Regions from separate parts of the Vibrio sp. 9-16B-A1 genome, predicted to be linked through region 2. Evidence: predicted binding sites of a transcription regulator. Region 2 holds the regulator's gene; the other holds the start of a gene.
The links. Region 2 encodes MetJ, which represses methionine synthesis genes. Its sites were predicted from a motif close to TTAGACNTNTANANGTCTAA; they were not measured.
Positions count from the first base shown of each region.

Region 1 (9,360 bases), on a different contig from region 2:
GGTCTTCTTACCGCTGAATTTATTGTGGATGAAGTCAACCAGCGCTGCGACGAAGATCGAGCCAACTACGATGGTGTAGATGTCCAGGTAAAGACCTTCAATGGTTTTACCGTTAAACAGGAACACGCCGATGATTGGCAGGAATGGCAGTACTGCGTAGAAAGCAGGCGCATCTGCAGAAATCTCTGAGATGTCCATTTTCTCCATTGGGGTGTTTTCTTTTTTATCCAGGTATTTGTTCCAGAAGTAAGCAGCGGCTGCCATCACTACGATTGCACAAATAGAAACCGGAAGTACGGTTTGCACTGCAAATACGTCCAGAGACATACCGGATTTTTCTGCAGCGATAACCACGTCACCAGAAGTCGGAGACAGGATGATTGCAGCAGGAGAGGCACACACAGCTACTGCGGCAGGGCGGGAGATACCCATTGCGGTCATCATCGGGAACAGGGTTGCCATCAGCAGCACGCCCAGACCGGTTGCGGAGCTCACCGCCAGAGACATCAGGCAGGCAACAATGTAGGCCGCAACCAGCAGAACGTAAGGTGACTTGATGAAAGCCAGTGGGCGTGAAAACTGTTTTACCACGACGTTGTTAGCGCCCATGTGAGTCATGTAAGACGCAAAGCCACACAGCAGCATGATCTGCATACCCAGGCCGCCGCCACGGTATTGCAGCATGTACTTCACGTACTCCATCGAGTCAGAAACCATGTTTCCGGTCGAAGCCACTTTGGCTGGCAGGATAGTGTGGCCAAGAAGACCGGTGATAAGAAGAAGTGCGATACCTGCAGTGAGGAGTACACCAGCAGCGCGATAACCTTTGACGATAAAGTAGCCGACGGCAATAGTGACGATCAGGCCAATAAGTAACTCTAACATCTGATTCCCTGTTCAAATTATTACAAAATGTGACAGGAACTGTACAAAAGATTTCATTCTGGCACGAGGTTTACCTGACATATTTATGATCTGAGACAAACTATTGCGCTGAATATAATCAGCGGCAATTAATACTGCCTGCGTGCAGTTTTGATTGTTATACATTCTGGTTATCAATGTGTTTTCAGTATATGAAGCTGCTGTGCAATTCTGGTTTGTGTATCGTTGTTGTCTGGTTGTGTTGCGCCTGGTTTATTGGGTGGGTGAATGGTTTATGGAGGTGCTGATCCGGATGGTGATTCATGGCTTTGGTACTTTGGGTTTATCCGTGGCTTTGCTATTATCGCCCCTCATTAATTTCTCTGTTTGATAACGGCCTGTTTATGCAATCTTACCTGTTGCTGTTGCCCGGGCTTCTCGCGGGCGCCCTGACAATTCTGACCCTGGTCCTGGTGAAAGGGGAGATATGCCCCGGACAGCGTGGCCGGATCCACAAAATTCTGCCGGTGCTGGCCGGATTGTGGTTGCCGTGTGCATTGTTTGCGATTGAGTCACTGGCTATTGCTTCAGGGATTGTTTATTTCTGGTCGAAAGTAAACACAGGCAAAACCCGTGAACAGGGGCCGCTGTGGCTGCTGTATGGTGTGAACGGTCTGGCCTGGTTCTCCCTGCTGGTGAACAGCTGGCAGCTGGGCGGCACAGTGCTGTTGTTTCAGCAACTGATGTGGAGTGTGGTGGCAGGCAGCCTGCTGGCCCACCTGATGCTGCTGCAGGCGAAAAGCCGGTTGAAAGCGTTTCACCGGGTGCTTCCGCTGGCTGGTATTGTGGGACTGATGGGCCTGGTGGCGATGTTTGGCTGGCAGGCATATCGGCTTGGTGAAAGCGGGATCGGTGAAATGGGACTGGATCTTGGCGCGGGCTTTTTAGCCTGTCTGGTAGCCTGCGCTATCTGGTGCTGGCATCTGTTTCGTCATCAGGATCCGGAAAAAGTACAGCTTGCGACTGCACTGGTTGTGATGCTGGCAGCTAACCGGGTGTTGTTGCCACTGTACGCTTTTACATTTTGATAAGAAATTTCCGCGTCTGATCACTTCATTTTTCTCAGGGCAGACTAGGATTAACCATAGTATCGCCGAAAAGGAGTATCGCTATGGACCTGAGTAATGTGACCAATCTTGACGCGGGTATTTTGCTGGGGATCGTCAATGAAAAGCTTCGTCTGGAGTGTGACAGTTTTGAAGACTTTGTTTCTGCTTACGAGGTAGACGTTGAAGGATTGATCAGCAAGCTGGATGTGCTGGGTTATCAGTACGATCCGCTCACTAATCAGTTCAAGGCGTATCAGCGCTGAATCAGCACCTGCTACGCAAGCTTTATTCCATCCAGGTGGCTCTGACACTGCGTCCGCGCGGTGCTGAAAAAGGCCTGTAAGTAGTGGCGGTCAGCGTCACTGCTTCTGGTCGCTGCAAATAACCGCCGCCACAGCCCTTTGCCCAGGGGCTTGCTGCAAATCAGCCCCTGGCTTGCAAACTCACTGATCGCCCAGTTTGGCAGCGCCGCCACACCCAGTCCTGCTGAAACCATCTGCACCAGCATCAGGGTATTATCTGACTGTTTCCATTTCTGCGGCTCAACCCCAGCCGGGTTGAGAAAGTGCTTCACCACATCCAGACGCTGTTTCTGCACCGGGTAGCTGATCATGGTCTGATCGGCCAGGTGATGAGGCTCGATTTGCTCTGTGTCAGCCAGCGGGTGCATCGGCGAGGTGATGAGGCGCATTTCAAAATCAAACAGCGGCTCATAGTGCACTTCAGAGCGCGGCAGGATATCCGAGGTGATCACCAGGTCCAGCTCTCCGGCCAGCAGGGCGGGTATTGGCTCGAAGCCGAAACCGGCTGAAAAGTCGAGTGAAACGTCCGGCCAGTTGAGCTGATAGGCCTTGATTGCCGGCATCAGCCACTGAAAGCAGGAGTGACATTCAATCGCCATGTGCAGCCTGCCGTTCATATCCTGTTTCAGCCCGGCCAGCTCACGCTCAGCAATTGCCAGTTTTGGCAGCACCTCATCAGCCAGCTTAAGCAGGATATGTCCTTCATCGGTGAACTTTACCGGGCGGGTTTTGCGCAGAAAAAGCTGGCTGCCAATGCGTGATTCCAGCTCTTTCAGCTGATGAGAGAGCGCAGACTGGGTAAGGTGCAGCGACGTGGCGGTCGCGGTGAGCGACCCCGTTTCGCGCAGGGCCACCAGGGTGCGAAGATGTTTTAGCTCGATCATGAAATCCCTTCATTCAGCAATATTGTTTATCAATATATGTCATAAGCCAGCGACAAATGCCAGTAGTTTTATACGTCCAGATGGCTAAAGTGGCTGGTCTTTATGAATTTTTTTAATAAATAAGTTGAATAATTCGACCTTGTTCAGGTTATTGGTGTGCGGGATAGTTTAGCCATCCAGACATCTTATGCGAATCAAGGAAGTAAACATGGCGAAGACAACAACACATATTCTGGGCTACCCACGGGTCGGTGAAAAACGTGAACTTAAGTTTGCCCAGGAAAAATACTGGCGTGGTGAAATCGATCAAAAAGAACTGAAAGCAGTGGGCGCAGAGTTGCGCAACCGGCACTGGCAGGATCAGGAGCAAAGTGGCCTGAGTTATGTCACGGCCGGTGATTTTGCCTGGTATGACCATGTACTGACCACCAGTCTGCTGCTTGGCCATGTACCGGCCCGTCACCGTCAGGGAAATCCGGATCTGGATACCCTGTTCCGGATTGGCCGCGGTCAGTCGCACAACGATTGCGGATGTGCTGCCGCTGCATCAGACATGACCAAGTGGTTCAATACCAATTATCACTATATCGTTCCTGAGTTCAGCGCAGACGATAAGTTCGAAGTGAGCTGGCCGCAACTGTTTGAAGAGGTGGCTGAGGCGCACCAGGCCGGCCACAACGTAAAGCCTGTCCTGCTCGGGCCGCTCAGCTATCTGTATCTGGGTAAAGAGGTGGAAGAAGGCTTTGACCGTCTGACCCTGCTGCCAAGGTTGCTCAGTGCTTATCAGGCTATCCTGGGTAAGCTGGCACGGCTTGGCGTACAGTGGGTTCAGATTGATGAACCCATCCTGGCACTGGAGCTGGAGCCGAAGTGGCGTGACAGTTTTAAGCTCGCCTATCAAATCCTTAAATCTGATCTGAAACTGTTGCTGACCACTTACTTTGATGCGGTGGATGACCAGCTCGATGTGATCAAAGAGCTGGAAGTCGATGGCCTGCATGTCGACCTGTCCGCTGCTCCGCAGCAGCTCGATGCAGTAGTTAGTAACATTCCCGGGCACTGGGTGCTCTCTGTCGGCGTGGTAAACGGGCGTAACGTATGGCGCGCTGATCTTGAGCAGTGGCTGGCAGAGTTAAAGCCTTATAAGCAACAGCTTGGAGAGCGCCTGTGGCTGGCAAGCTCCTGTTCACTGCTGCACAGCCCAATTAACCTGGAGCTGGAAAGTGGACTGTCCGATGAAGCGCGAAGCTGGTTTGCGTTTGCCAAACAAAAATTGTCTGAAGTGAGTCTGTTGGCTGCTGCACTCGATGGTGACCAGGGGGCTGCCGGGAAGTGCGTGGAGTATAGTGCACCAATCCGGGCAAGACGTGAGTCAGAGGTGGTGAACAAAGCCAGTGTTCAGGCAAAACTTACTGCGCTGGATTCCTGTCTGGCTCAGCGCAGCGCCGGTTATCCTGAACGTGCACAAAGTCAGGCACAGAGCCTGAAACTGCCTTTGCTGCCGACCACTACCATTGGCTCGTTCCCGCAGACAGGAGACATTCGCAGCGTGCGTAATGCGTTTAAAGCCGGGCGTCTGGCACAGAACGAATACGAGCAGGCGATTAAGGGCCATATCCGTGATGCTGTAGAACGTCAGCAGGCTCTGGACCTTGACGTGCTGGTACACGGTGAGGCGGAACGTAATGATATGGTGGAGTATTTTGCTGAGCATCTTGATGGCTTTCAGACCACCAGGTTTGGCTGGGTTCAGAGTTATGGTTCGCGTTGCGTGAAACCAGCTGTGGTGGTGGCCGATATTGAGCGCAACGCGCCGATCACTGTTGGCTGGACCCAATATGCCCAGTCCCTGACCAGTAAGCACATGAAAGGCATGCTGACCGGGCCGGTGACCATTTTGTGCTGGACTTTCCCCCGTGAAGATATCAGCCGCAAACAGATAGCGCAGCAACTGGCGCTGGCGCTGCGTGATGAAGTGAGCGACCTCGAGCAGGCAGGGATTAAGATCATCCAGATTGATGAGCCGGCGATCCGTGAGGGGCTGCCTTTGAAAGGGCGTGACCATAAAGCGTACCTGGACTGGGCTGTGGAAGCGTTTAAGATTTCCGCGGGCAGTGCAGCGCCAGAGACGCAGATCCATACCCACATGTGTTACAGCGAGTTTAATGAAATCATTGAATCGGTAGCCGCGCTGGATGCTGATGTGATTACTATTGAGACCAGCCGTTCGAACATGGAACTGCTTAATGCGTTTGAAGACTTCAATTATCCGAATGAGATTGGTCCGGGTGTGTATGACATTCACTCGCCAAACATTCCGGATGAAGAGTGGATCACCGCGCTGCTTTCCAAAGCTGCCGATAAGATCCCGCCACAACGTCTGTGGGTGAATCCGGACTGCGGCCTGAAAACCCGTAACTGGCAGGAGACTGAAGCGTCACTGCGAAACATGGTCAGTGCGGCCAAAGCATTGCGTCAGCAGTGGCAGTCATAACTCCCGCAAAAACAAACAGCCCCGCAATAGCGGGGCTGTTTTGATTTGGGCGTTCAGGAAGGCTTAGTTTACCCAGTCACGCAGTTTGAACGTCAGCTCGTGCTGAGCGCCTTTCAGGGTCATGCCTTCTTTGGTCAGGGTCACTTCGCTCCACTCACTCAGGGTACCGGCAACCGCGCGCTCGGTTTCCATCATTTCATCCGGGCACATCATCATGGTCATGCCCATCTGCTCGATACGCAGCTTGCCATCTTTCAGCTCTGCCTGGCCGAAGTAGTTGTTACAGCCGGCATAGCCGTTGGCCATCATTTTCTCGCCAATTTCAATGCTCGGCACTTTGCCGGTTATTGGTGCTTCAAAGGCTTTGCCGTCAATCGATTCTAACAGCCAGTGGTGATGCTGCAGGTCGGCGGTAGTCACCGGCTCAGCGTTATTTGAAGAGGCACAGGCTGCCAGCAGGGCAGGAAGAGCAAGTACGGCTAACAACTTTTTCATTATATTTCTCCGGGAAAGGGGATTATTTATGGGCAGTATAGACGAGCTGTCTGTGTCGGTGTCAGTAAAAAGTCATAAAAAATGGTTGAAAATAATCTGGTTTATCTGTGACCGTCCACTAAGTAAGCCAGGTAAGTGACTGGATAAACTCACAATTGAAGGAAGGGGGATTTACTGTCATCATTGTTATAAGTCTGTTACATGAACCTGTAAAGGAGGCCGGATGGAGCAGCTTGAGTTTTTCCCAGTCCCGAGTCCCTGTGTGGGGGTATGTGATGCGGATGAGCGGGGATACTGCAAAGGTTGTATGCGTAACCGGGATGAACGGTTTAACTGGCTGAAAATGACCCCTGCTCAGCAGCGCCATGTGATAAAACTGTGCCGCCAGCGCTACCGGCGTAAGCTGGCTGCAGGTAAAGCCACGCCTGAGAAGAATACACCTTCCGGCGGACAGCCGCTTCAGCCGGACCTTTTTGGCTCTGACGACTGACCGCTCAGGGCTCTTCGTTGTTCCCGTCACGGAATGCAGACCGGGAAAAGCATTAAAGAGTGTGCTTTCTGCCAGAACTCCGGAGCTTCCTTTCTTATTTATCAGTATGTTATTCGGCGCATTTCACACTAACCGAATAAAGTTCGGTTATCGGCAGCATAACGTGCCATCCCTCATGGCAAAGCTTACATCATCCGCTATATTGCAAATCAAAGACGCCCATATCATTCCGGAATCCTGTACCTGCTGGTACTAAAGTATGTGCGCTTTCACCCCGGGGAAATTACTTGTCCAGATTAATATTCTGGCTGGACGAACTTGTGCCCTTTTTTAGGCGAAACAAAGGAATAACTCGATGTGTAAGCATACTAAAATCTATCTGGCTCTCTTGAGTCTGGGTATCAGTGCCCCCGCGCTGGCCACAATGAATCCACAGCCTGATCCACAAAATCCGACCGGATACATCGTATCCCGTGCAGAAGTGCAGGCAGCAGAGGCGGCGAAAATCACCAACCCGATGTACGCAGTATGGGCGGATGCCCTGAGAACTCTTCCTAACAGCGCAGTCGAAGCGATTGAGCCTGGTCTTGCCACTAACCCGGATAACGTAAAACGGGTTGAGCGCGTCTTTCCTCAGGCTGACTGGGATTTTCTGACTCAAATGGCCGCACCGGAATATACTTATACCCGTTTCCTGCGTGCGATAGGTAAATTCCCGGCATTCTGTGGTGACTATACCGACGGACGTGATGCGGATGCTATTTGTAAAAAATCCATTATTACCGCATTTGCGCATTTTGCTCAGGAGACGGGCGGACACATTGCCATCGATAATACCTGGGATAACCCGCTGGCTCTGGAAGAGTGGCAGCAGGCGCTGGTGCATGTTCGTGAGATGGGCTGGTCTGAAGGGCAGACTGGTTACACCACTGGCTGTGGTCAGAACGACTGGCAAAACCGCCGCTGGCCATGTGCGCCAAACCAGGGTTACTTTGGACGCGGGGCGAAACAGCTGTCCTATCACTTCAACTACGGCGCGTTCTCGGAAGCCATGTTTGGCGGCGATGCTACTGTTCTGCTGAACGATCCGGCCCGTGTTGCCGATTCCTGGCTGAACCTTGCGTCTGCCATCTGGTTCTTCCTGACACCACAGGCACCAAAACCAGCCATGCTGCACGTTATCGACCGTACCTGGACGCCATCACAGCGTGAACTGGATGCGGGAATCGGCTATGGCTTTGGTACTACGATCAACATCATTAACGGTGGTATCGAGTGTGGTGAGCACAACAAGAACAAAGGGCAGCCGGTTAACCGTATCCGTTACTGGGAAGGTCTGGCCGCGCACTTTAATATCCCGATTGAAGCCGATGAGAAAAACACCTGCTGGCAGCAGACGCCATATGGCAGCCTGAATCTTAATGGTGCGACGGATGTGCTCTATACCAATTGGGAAGTTGACTTTGGTTACTACGCTGACCGTCCTGAAGGTGCATCATTTGAGTGTAAGCTGGTGGGTTACCAGACTGCATACTCTGCGCTGGTACCGGGTGATTATGAGAAATGTGTGGTGAACTACTACCTGTCTCATCAAAACTGGCCGGAAGTGCGCGTTGTGGATACGATTGAGCCAACGCCGGACCCGGATCCAAATCCAGGCCCTGATCCGGATCCAAACCCAGGTGTAATCGTGTGGGAGCCAGGCGTAACTCAGGTGGCTAACGGCGATACAGTGACCTACAGCGGTAAGTGCTTTGTGGCGAAAAATAATCCGGGAAGCTGGGATACGCCAACCGCATCAAACTGGTTCTGGGATGAAGTGGCTTGTCCGGGCTCCGGACCTGCCCCACAGCCAACCCCTGAACCAACGCCGGAGCCAGCACCTGAACCTGCTCCGGAACCAACACCTGAGCCAGAGCCGACTCCTGCGCCAGGCGTAACAGTATGGGAAGCAGGGGTAACTCAGGTTGCCAATGGTGATACTGTGACGAACGCGGGTAAGTGTTTTGTAGCGAAGAACAGCCCGGGTGTATGGGAAACGCCAACGGCTTCGAACTGGTTCTGGGATGAAGTGACCTGCCCGTAACCGGACAAAGCGCAGATAAGAAATCAGCACAGTGCTGATAAGAGAAAACCCCAGTGTTGGTAAGGCACTGGGGTTTCGAATTTTTTAAGACTTGCGGTTGGTAAGGCCGGTTATCTTTATATATGCAAAAGGCTGGATTTTATCCGGATAATTCCCTGGTAGGGGGAATTAGATGCGGATGAAGTCCATGTGCTCAACTTTTGGCTTGTAAGCGTGACGCTGAACGTCCTGAGGCTTAACTTTTACTTCTTCGCCGTTGATCACAAGAACGATGCCTTCGTAGAACTCAGGCTTGTCCATTTGGTTCATTACGTCGTCGTGGTTCAGTGCCAGAGATACTGGTGCTGCTTCACCACCGTAAACGATAGCTGGGAACTGACCAGCGTGACGCAGGCGGCGGCTCGCACCTTTACCTAGCTCAGTACGTACTACTGCTTCAAATTTCATAGTATTTACTCTCAAATAGTAAAAAAATAAACGTCGTCCCGGCATAGCGACCTTGCCGTGGACGGTAAAGCTAAACGGATAACCCGAACAGCGAGCGCGGATACTAACACTCTGAAGCAGGTACAGCAAGTCTTTTCAGGAGATTAGAACACTGTCAGGTCAGCTTTCATGCAACCCTACCGGGAGAGG
Region 1 is NZ_JBSDZD010000007.1:184,184-193,543, forward strand. Features, by position in the region: gene dcuC (anaerobic C4-dicarboxylate transporter DcuC) at 1-885, opposite strand, end outside; gene ACVB80_RS13365 (hypothetical protein) at 1,188-1,952, shown strand; gene ACVB80_RS13370 (DUF4250 domain-containing protein) at 2,036-2,236, shown strand; gene ACVB80_RS13375 (LysR substrate-binding domain-containing protein) at 2,248-3,159, opposite strand; gene metE (5-methyltetrahydropteroyltriglutamate--homocysteine S-methyltransferase) at 3,368-5,653, shown strand; gene ACVB80_RS13385 (META domain-containing protein) at 5,717-6,148, opposite strand; gene ACVB80_RS13390 (DUF1289 domain-containing protein) at 6,372-6,638, shown strand; gene ACVB80_RS13395 (chitinase) at 6,994-8,724, shown strand; gene rplY (50S ribosomal protein L25) at 8,893-9,171, opposite strand.
Region 1: metE (5-methyltetrahydropteroyltriglutamate--homocysteine S-methyltransferase) is a predicted target of MetJ. The motif match lies at 3,228-3,247, and genes of this name have one in related genera.

Region 2 (9,360 bases):
ACCAGATGGTCATGATCGGTTACTCAGATTCCGCCAAAGACGCCGGTGTTATGGCGGCAGGCTGGGCTCAGTACCGTGCGATGGAAGCCCTGGTTCAGGTATCTGAAGAAACCGATATCGAGCTGACCCTGTTCCACGGCCGCGGCGGTACCATTGGTCGTGGTGGCGCACCTGCGCACGCGGCGCTGCTGTCTCAGCCACCGAAGAGCCTCAAAGGCGGCCTGCGCGTAACCGAGCAGGGCGAGATGATCCGCTTTAAACTGGGTCTGCCGGAAGTGGCGGTGAACAGCTTTAACATGTACGCCAGCGCGATCCTGGAAGCGAACCTGCTGCCACCACCGGAACCACAGCAGGACTGGCGCGACCTGATGGACGTACTGTCTGAAGTCTCCTGTGAAGCGTACCGCAATGTGGTCCGTGGTGAAGAAGACTTCGTACCTTACTTCCGCAGCGCCACACCGGAACTGGAGCTGGGCAAACTGCCTCTGGGCTCACGTCCGGCCAAGCGTAACCCGAAAGGCGGCGTGGAAAGCCTGCGTGCTATCCCGTGGATCTTCTCCTGGAGCCAGAACCGTCTGGTACTGCCAGCCTGGCTGGGTGCCGGTGAAGCGATCCAGTACTCCGTCGACAAGGGCCATCAGGCGCTGCTGGAGCAAATGTGCCGTGAGTGGCCGTTCTTCTCTACCCGCCTGGGTATGCTGGAAATGGTCTACTCCAAGTGCAACGCTGAGATCTCCCGCCTGTACGATCAGAAACTGGCTGACAAGTCATTGTGGCCGCTGGGCGACAAACTGCGTGCCCAGCTGGAAACCGACATCAAAGCGGTACTGAATGTAGAGAACGCAGAAAACCTGATGCAGCACGACCCGTGGGGTCTTGAGTCCATCCGCCTGCGTAATATCTACGTTGAGCCACTGAACCTGCTTCAGGCTGAGCTGCTCTACCGTACCCGCCAGAGCGAAACTCCGTCAGCTGAGCTGGAAGAAGCCCTGATGGTGACCATTGCAGGTATCGCAGCCGGTATGCGAAACACCGGTTAAGCAGCGATTAATCCTGCAAGTGAGACAAAAAGCCGCTTTATGCGGCTTTTTATTTTACCGTAGTAGCATATTGAGAATTTTGTCAGTTTTTTAGGAAATTTTGTCCCTCTATTCTACTTTATGCTTATTATTATTGATATGCTTTACGCCCGCTGTAAATCCGACTAATAACAATCCGCAGCAGCATTCGGGGGCGACAAAACAAGTGTCAGGCTAATACAAGACACCCGCCCTCCCTCTAGGTGACATAATGGCTTAATTGGTGACAGAACCCGCCGTGTTTTTACGCGGGAGTTTGCCGAACACACTGACTAAATAGTGACTCAGAAGCACGATTAGGTGTCCGGCAACGAATTTGAGTTTTGATTGACCATTGGATTGAAGACATGTCATTACCGCACGTAATCCTTACTGTTTTGAGCACACGAGATGCTACAGGCTACGACATCACTAAAGAGTTCTCATACAGTATTGGCTATTTCTGGAAAGCGAGCCATCAGCAAGTTTACCGCGAGCTGAACAAAATGGCTCAGAACCAACTTGTCACATGTGTATTAGAGCCACAGGAAGGTAAACCGGACCGCAAGGTCTACTCCATTACTGACGCTGGCCGCCAGGCACTGGGCGAGTGGTTCGAACAACCAACTGCACACCCGACGGTACGCGACGAGTTCTCAGCCAAGCTGATGGCTTGTTCCGTAGAAGAATCTGCGTCATTCATCGAGCAGATGAAAGGCCTGATCGAAGAGTCCCGTCAGCTGATCAACCACTACCAGGAAATCGAAAACCTGTACTATGCCCAGCCACAAACGCTGGACAAGCAGGCTCGCCTGGAGCGACTGACCCTGCGCCGCAACCTGCTGCTTCGTGAAGCATGGATTGTATGGGCAGAAGAAGTCCTGACAGAGTTAGAAGCTATGGCGTAAGCCAGACGTGCAGAAGGGGTAAGAGAAAGGGAAGCCATTACGGCTTCCCTTTTTGTATTCGCAATATATCCGTTTATGCGCCCTGCTGTGGACGAACGCCCAGAGTGTGGCACAGCGCGTAAGTCATTTCTGCCCGGTTGAGGGTATAGAAGTGGAAATCCTTCACGCCCTCACGGCTCAGCACGCGTACCATATCAATCGCCTGACTGGAACCAACGATCTGACGGGTCAGCGGGTCATCATCCAGGCCTTCAAACTGTTTGCTCATCCAGCCCGGAATTTTCACATTGTTGATCCCGGCAAAACGCGAAGCCTGCTTAAAGTTCGACACCGGCAGAATGCCCGGTACGATCTCCACGTCGATCCCGGCCGCTACGCAGCGGTCACGAAAACGCAGGTAAGACTCCACATCAAAAAAGAACTGAGTAATAGCGCGGCTGGCACCAGCGTCGACTTTACGTTTCAGGTTGAGCAGATCCGCCTGGGCGCTTTTGGCTTCCGGGTGTACTTCCGGAAACGCCGCCACTGAAATATCAAAATCATGGCGCGATTTCAGCAGCTCAACCAGATCCGAAGCATACATCTCCGGATGACCACCACCCGGTGGAATATCACCACGCAGAGCGACGATACTTTCAATCCCGTTTGCCCAGTAGTCCTCGGCGATATCAATCAGCTCCTGACGACTGGCATCGATACAGGTCAGGTGCGGTGCAGCGACCAGGCCGGTCTGCGCTTTGATTTCCTTGATGATGGAGTGAGTACGGTCGCGTTCGCCAGAGTTGGCGCCGTAGGTGACCGATACAAATTTCGGCTGCAGTGTTTTCAGACGGTGGACCGAGTTCCACAGGGTCTGTTCCATCTTTTCAGAACTCGGCGGAAAGAACTCAAACGATACGTTGATGTCGTCCGACAGCTCAGCAATGTTCTGATTCAGAGCGTCCAGATGGCTCGCGTGTGTGTAACCCATACCACTTCTCCCTGTGCCGCCTTGCGGCCTGTTATTATCCCTGCGTCAATAATCATTTAGACGTCTATATGTCCAAAATATCTCTTGGATCAGAATTGAAGTCAATACTCCCAACATGAAAGTTCCTCATGTTGGGAGTGAGCTCAACTCATCTTCATCTTTACAGCATAGCTGCCAGACGGTTGAGGTCAGACTGAAGTGCCCCGGCGGTCACTTCCCGCCCGGCACCCGGACCGCGGATCACCAGCGGGTTATCCTTGTACCACTTACTCTCAATGGCAAAGATATTGTCACACGGCAGCAGGTTTGCCAGCGGATGTTCAGGATTGAGCGCCTCAACCCCTACGGTGGCTTTGCCATCCCGCTCAAGGCGAGCCACATAACGCAGCACTTTACCGTCACGCTGGGCTTTCTCCAGCCGCTCTGCCAGCAGCTCACTCAGCAGATGGCCCTTATCCAGAAAATCATCCAGACTCAGCCCGGCCAGGGGTTCAGGAACCAGGGATTCCACTTTTACCTGAGTCGGCTCAATATCAAAGCCGGACTCACGCGCCAGAATCACCAGCTTGCGCATCACATCCGAGCCATCGAGGTCACTGCGCGGATCGGGCTCAGTCAGCCCCTGCTGCCAGGCGAGATCCACCAGGTCAGCAAACGGTACGCTGCCGTCAAACTGCTGAAACAGCCAGGAGAGCGTACCGGAGAAGATCCCCGACAGCGCCAGGATCTCATCACCGCTTTCACGCAGGTCGCGCACCGTATGGTTAATTGGCAGGCCTGCCCCTACAGTCGCATTGTACAGCCAGTGACGGCCGGTCTTGCCAAACGCATCCTGTACCTGGTGGTAGAAGTGCTGCGGCGCAGAGCCGGCGACCTTGTTGGCCGAAATCAGGTGAAAACCATGCTCAGCGATCTGCGGGTAACACTCTGCCAGCTCGTGGCTGGCGGTCACGTCCAGTACGATGACTTCATCGTAACGTGACTGATCAGACAATCGTTCCAGCCATTCGCCTTCACTGTACGGCGCGGCCTCATCGTCAAAACGGGTGTTCACTTCGGACACCTCGATGCCGTCCAGATCAATCCAGCAGGTCTGGCTGTCGATCACCGCCACCAGGTCAAAGCTCATGCCGTGGCGTTTGGCCAGCTCGCTTTTCTGCTCAGCCAGCAGACTTACCCAGGCCGAGCCGATATTACCCTTACCACACAGCGCCAGCGCCACACGCTTCTGCGCCTGGAACAGCTGGGTATGAATACCTGTCAGCAGAGGATCGGTATCCACCCGGCGCAGTACCGCGACCAGACTCAGCCCTGAATCTGCTTCGTGGATAAACTCCACTGGCGCGTTTTTCAGCTGCTGATAGAAGCCGTAGCAGTGATTCGGGTTACTGGTCACCCCGGCTCCAACGGCAGCCACCAGCGAGTAGCCCTCTTTAAGTCTCAGTTCGCCTTCGATACTGAGATCCTGCAAATAGCGCAGCGCCTCACCCGCTACTTCAGCGGTATAGGCCAGCAGCAGGCAACCCTGATCCGCCTGGGCTTCAAACGCCAGCGGCTGGATCTGAGCCCGGGTCAGCGAGGCCAGCACTTCCTGCTGCTGTCGCTCAAAATCGTGTCCGTGGGCAAAGCGCAGCTGAAGCAGCAGCACTTCATCCAGGGAGGTAATAATTTTCGCACCGCGACCAGACGCCAGTACCCGCTCAATACGGGTCGAACCGGACTCTGGCTGATAGCTGCAGCGCAAATGCAGATCCATCGCGCTCTGGGCGACCGGCTGCAGGGTACGGCTGTGCAGTACCGGTGCAGCGAGGCGCGCCAGTTCACTGGCTTCATCCAGGCGCAGCAGCGGTAACAGGCAGGCATCTTCCACTTTACGCGGGTCCGCACTGAATACCCCGGCCACATCACTCCAGATGGTAACCCGGCCCGCTTCTGCCAGCGCGCCGATAACAGTGGCCGAATAGTCAGAGCCGTTCCGGCCCAGCAGCACCGTCTCCCCGCTTTCATTACGGGCCATAAAGCCGGTGATCACCAGCCGGCGGTGTGAATGCTGGGCAAGTGAGGCTTTGATCAGCGGCCAGGAGCGCGCCCGGTCCACTTCTGGCTGGGCACCGGCTTCTGCGCGCAGAAAATCGCGCGAATCGAGCCAGGCAGACTCCAGGTCCGACTGACACAACAATGCAGCCAGCAAACGGGCCGACCAGACTTCACCGTGACCCAGAGCGGCCGCTTTCTGCGCTTCCGTCAGCGGAGCGGTCAGCTCACCCAGTGCGCTGAACTCCTGAGCCAGCTGGACCAGCAAAGGTTCCGCATACGCCTCATTGAGCAGTGACTCCACCAGCCCGGTCTGGAACTGACGCAGCGCCTGCAGGTGTTCATGCGCTACCCGGCCGTCTTTATCCAGCGCAGCCAGCCAGGCCAGCAGCTTGTTGGTGGTACTGCCGGCAGCCGATACCACCACCAGGTCGTCCGGACGTGAGTATTCACGCAGGATCCCAACCACCCGCTGATAACACTCAGCATCCGCCAGGCTGCTGCCGCCAAATTTGTGCAGCTGTCTCAGTTCACTCATCAGTTTGCCTCCCTGGCCTGTTCAAATGCCTGCTTCAGGTCTGCGATCAGATCATCACTGTCTTCCAGGCCGACCGACAGGCGCAGCAGTCTGGTGGTCACACCTGCTTCCAGCTGAGCTTCATCGCTCATCGCCCTGTGCGTCATCGAGCTTGGGTGACAGATAAGACTCTCCACTCCGCCGAGCGACTCTGCCAGCGAGAAGAGTTTCAGCGCACCGACAAAACACTCCAGCTGCGGCTGGTCACCGGCAAACTCAAAGCTCAGCATCGAGCCAAAACCGCTCTGCTGACGCTTTGCGATCTCATGGCCAGGATGGTCCGGCAGACTCGGGTGATACAGGGTTCCCACCAGCGCTTCGCCCTGCAGGTACGCCAGGATCAGATTGGCGTTCTCTTCGTGCTGGCGCATCCGCGCTCCAAGGGTGCGCAGGCCGCGCAGGGTCATATAGCTGTCAAACGGAGTACCGGTCGCGCCGAGGCAGTTGCCCCACCAGGCCAGCTCTTCAGCCTGCTGCGCCGAGCGGCAGATCACCACCCCGCCGATCACATCCGAGTGACCGTTGATGTACTTGGTGGTGGAATGAATGACGAAATCCGCACCCAGCTCCAGCGGCTTTTGATACACGGGTGTCAGAAAAGTATTATCGACCGCCACCAGCGCGCCTGCGTCATGGGCCAGCTCACACACATGAGCAATGTCCACGACCCGCACCAGCGGGTTGGACGGGGTTTCAAGCAGCACCAGTTTTGGCTTTTTCGCCAGTGCGCCGGCCAGTGCCTGCTGATCAGACTGGTCCACAAAAGCAACTTTGAAGTCCCCTTTCAGGGCGCGGGTATTGAGTAAACGGTATGTGCCGCCATAGCAGTCGTGAGGAGCAACAATCAGGTCATCCGGACCAAGCTGACTGGTCACCCACAGGTTGATCGCAGCGGTACCGGTATTGGTGATCACCGCTCCTTCGCCGGATTCGAGCCCGGCCAGCGCCCGCTCCAGCTGAGAGCGGTTAGGGTTACCTGAACGGGTGTAGTCATACTTGGGGACGTCACCAAAGGCGGGAAAACCGTAATTGGTGGACAGATAAATCGGGGGAACAACGGCATGATACTGGCTGTCTTCCTCTATGCCGGTGCGGACAGCAATGGTTGCTGGCTTACGCTCACTCATAAGACTGGTCTTCCTTTCCATGTTCATTGTTATCTGTTATACCAGTAATGGCTGCCGGACAACATACGGCGTAATACTTTCTCGCGGTCAGTCGCGTTATCCAACACTGTACCGGTCACAAAACTGGACGTCAACACTTCTGGACGTCTATATGTCTTTGCTTGTGGCGGTAAAAGTCGCTAAAATCACCCCCTATTCAGAGATTGAGCCGCCTTATGGCCGACCCGGTCTCATATCTACGACAAGCATAATTAAAGGTGCGCAATGGCAGACTGGAACGGCGAATACATTAGCCCTTACGCCGAGCATGGTAAGAAGAGCGAGCAAGTTAAGAAAATTACGGTATCTATCCCACTGAAAGTGTTGAAGATACTGACCGACGAGCGCACCCGCCGCCAGGTCAATAACCTGCGCCACGCCACCAACAGCGAGCTGCTGTGTGAAGCGTTCCTGCACGCATACACCGGCCAGCCCCTGCCGACCGATGAAGATCTGCGTAAAGACCGCCCTGACGACATCCCGGCAGAAGTAAAAGCACTGATGACGGAAATGGGCATTGCGTTCGAAGCGTTTGATGAGGAGTAAGTAACTCTTGGTGCGCGGTTCGCGGGCGCTTCGCTTCGGGGGACGCGGGGAATGCGCTGAACATTATGTGTGCCTGATAATGGTACAGGTTCCGCTTTCCGTACCACGTACCACGTACCACGTACCACGTACCACGCAACCATAAAAAAAGGTGCCACCCGGGCACCTTTTTTTATTACGCCATATAATTTTCCGGCATTTCGATTCGGGCAACGCCTGAATCAACAGCCGCCTGGGCGACCGCTTTGGCGACGCGTGGCAGCAGGCGCGGGTCCATCGGTTTCGGGATGATGTAGCCCGAACCAAATTCCAGCGCATCAACACCGGCGGCAGTCAGTACTTCTGCCGGTACCGGCTCTTTGGCCAGCTGGCGGATCGCATCGACCGCGGCCAGTTTCATTTCATCGTTGATCTCACTGGCACGTACATCCAGTGCGCCACGGAAAATAAACGGGAAACAAATAACGTTGTTTACCTGGTTCGGGTAGTCCGAACGGCCGGTACCCATGATCAGGTCATCACGGACTTCGTGTGCCAGCTCAGGCTTGATCTCAGGATCCGGGTTTGAACAGGCGAAGACCACCGGCTTGTCAGCCATCAGCTTCAGCGCTTCCGGAGGAAGCAAATTCGGGCCGGATACACCGAGGAACAGGTCGGCACCTTCGATCACATCTTCCAGGGTACGCTTGTCAGTATTATTGGCGAACAGCTTCTTGTACTCATTCAGATCATCGCGGCGGGTGTGGATCACGCCTTTGCGGTCCAGCATGTAGATCTTCTCACGCTGCGCACCACATTTGATCAGCAGCTCCATACAGGCCACGGCGGCTGCGCCTGCGCCCAGACACACGATGGTCGATTCAGACAGCTCTTTACCCTGCAGTTCAATCGCGTTCAGCATACCTGCTGCGGTTACAATCGCGGTGCCGTGCTGATCATCGTGGAAAACCGGTACGTCACAGCGTTCAATAAGCTGGCGCTCAATCTCAAAGCAGTCAGGTGCTTTGATGTCTTCCAGGTTAATACCACCAAAAGTATCGGCGATGTTCGCTACGGTATCGACAAACTCTTCGATAGTGCGGTGTTTCACTTCGATATCAATCGAATCCAGTCCTGCAAAGCGCTTGAACAGCAGCGCTTTGCCTTCCATAACCGGTTTGGATGCCAGCGGGCCCAGATTACCCAGACCCAGAATCGCGGTACCGTTAGAGATCACCGCCACCATGTTTCCTTTCGCGGTGTACTTATAAACGTTATCAGCATTCTGCGCGATCTCGCGTACCGGCTCAGCCACACCCGGGCTGTAGGCCAGTGCCAGGTCTTCGGCGGTATTGGCTGGCTTGGTCAGCTCGACACCAATTTTGCCTGCGGTCGGAAATGCGTGGTAGTCCAGTGCCTGTTGGCGGAAATCATTTTGGCTGTTGTCTTCGGACATGATGACAGGATCCTGCTGTGTGAGGTTACGAAAAGGTTACACGAGCGCTGTATAATACCGGATGTCAGACCGGGTGCCCAGATAAAAAGTCAACAACCATAGCCCTGAATTGTGATTCAAACGAAAGAGGAGCCGGAAGGATTCAGGCGCAGTTCAAACAATGCGCAGACAGAAAGGAGAGAGGGAATATCAGATACGAAAAAAGGACGCCTGGGCGTCCTTTTTGAATTCGTTCAGCAGAATTACTTCTTGCTAGACAGTGCACCGAAACGCTTGTTGAAGCGGTCAACACGGCCACCGGTGTCAACGATACGCTGCTTACCAGTGTAGAATGGGTGACACTTGTCACATACGTCCAAGTGGATAGACTCTTTAGTCAGAGTTGAGTTGAACTCGAAAGAGTTGCCACAAGAACAAGTTGCTTTAACAGCTTTGTATTCTGGGTGGATACCAGTTTTCATAGGGATAACCTCAATTGGGCCGTGTCGCTATCCGAATCTGAGCCGGACACCACACGTAATTTACAAATCAGTGACGCAGGTTGCGTCGTTCAAGGCGCAGTATAGTAATGAATAGTGTGCAGCGGATCAACCAATTTGATACTTTTTTGTCCATTTTTTTATCAGTTGCGCTGAGCTGGTCAGCCGCTGTTTTTGCTCCCCGGCA
Region 2 is NZ_JBSDZD010000017.1:44,563-53,922, reverse strand. Features, by position in the region: gene ppc (phosphoenolpyruvate carboxylase) at 1-1,040, shown strand, start outside; gene ACVB80_RS21355 (PadR family transcriptional regulator) at 1,427-1,966, shown strand; gene metF (methylenetetrahydrofolate reductase) at 2,040-2,936, opposite strand; gene ACVB80_RS21345 (bifunctional aspartate kinase/homoserine dehydrogenase II) at 3,097-5,508, opposite strand; gene ACVB80_RS21340 (O-succinylhomoserine (thiol)-lyase) at 5,508-6,674, opposite strand; gene metJ (met regulon transcriptional regulator MetJ) at 6,939-7,259, shown strand; gene ACVB80_RS21330 (malic enzyme-like NAD(P)-binding protein) at 7,435-8,694, opposite strand; gene rpmE (50S ribosomal protein L31) at 8,937-9,155, opposite strand.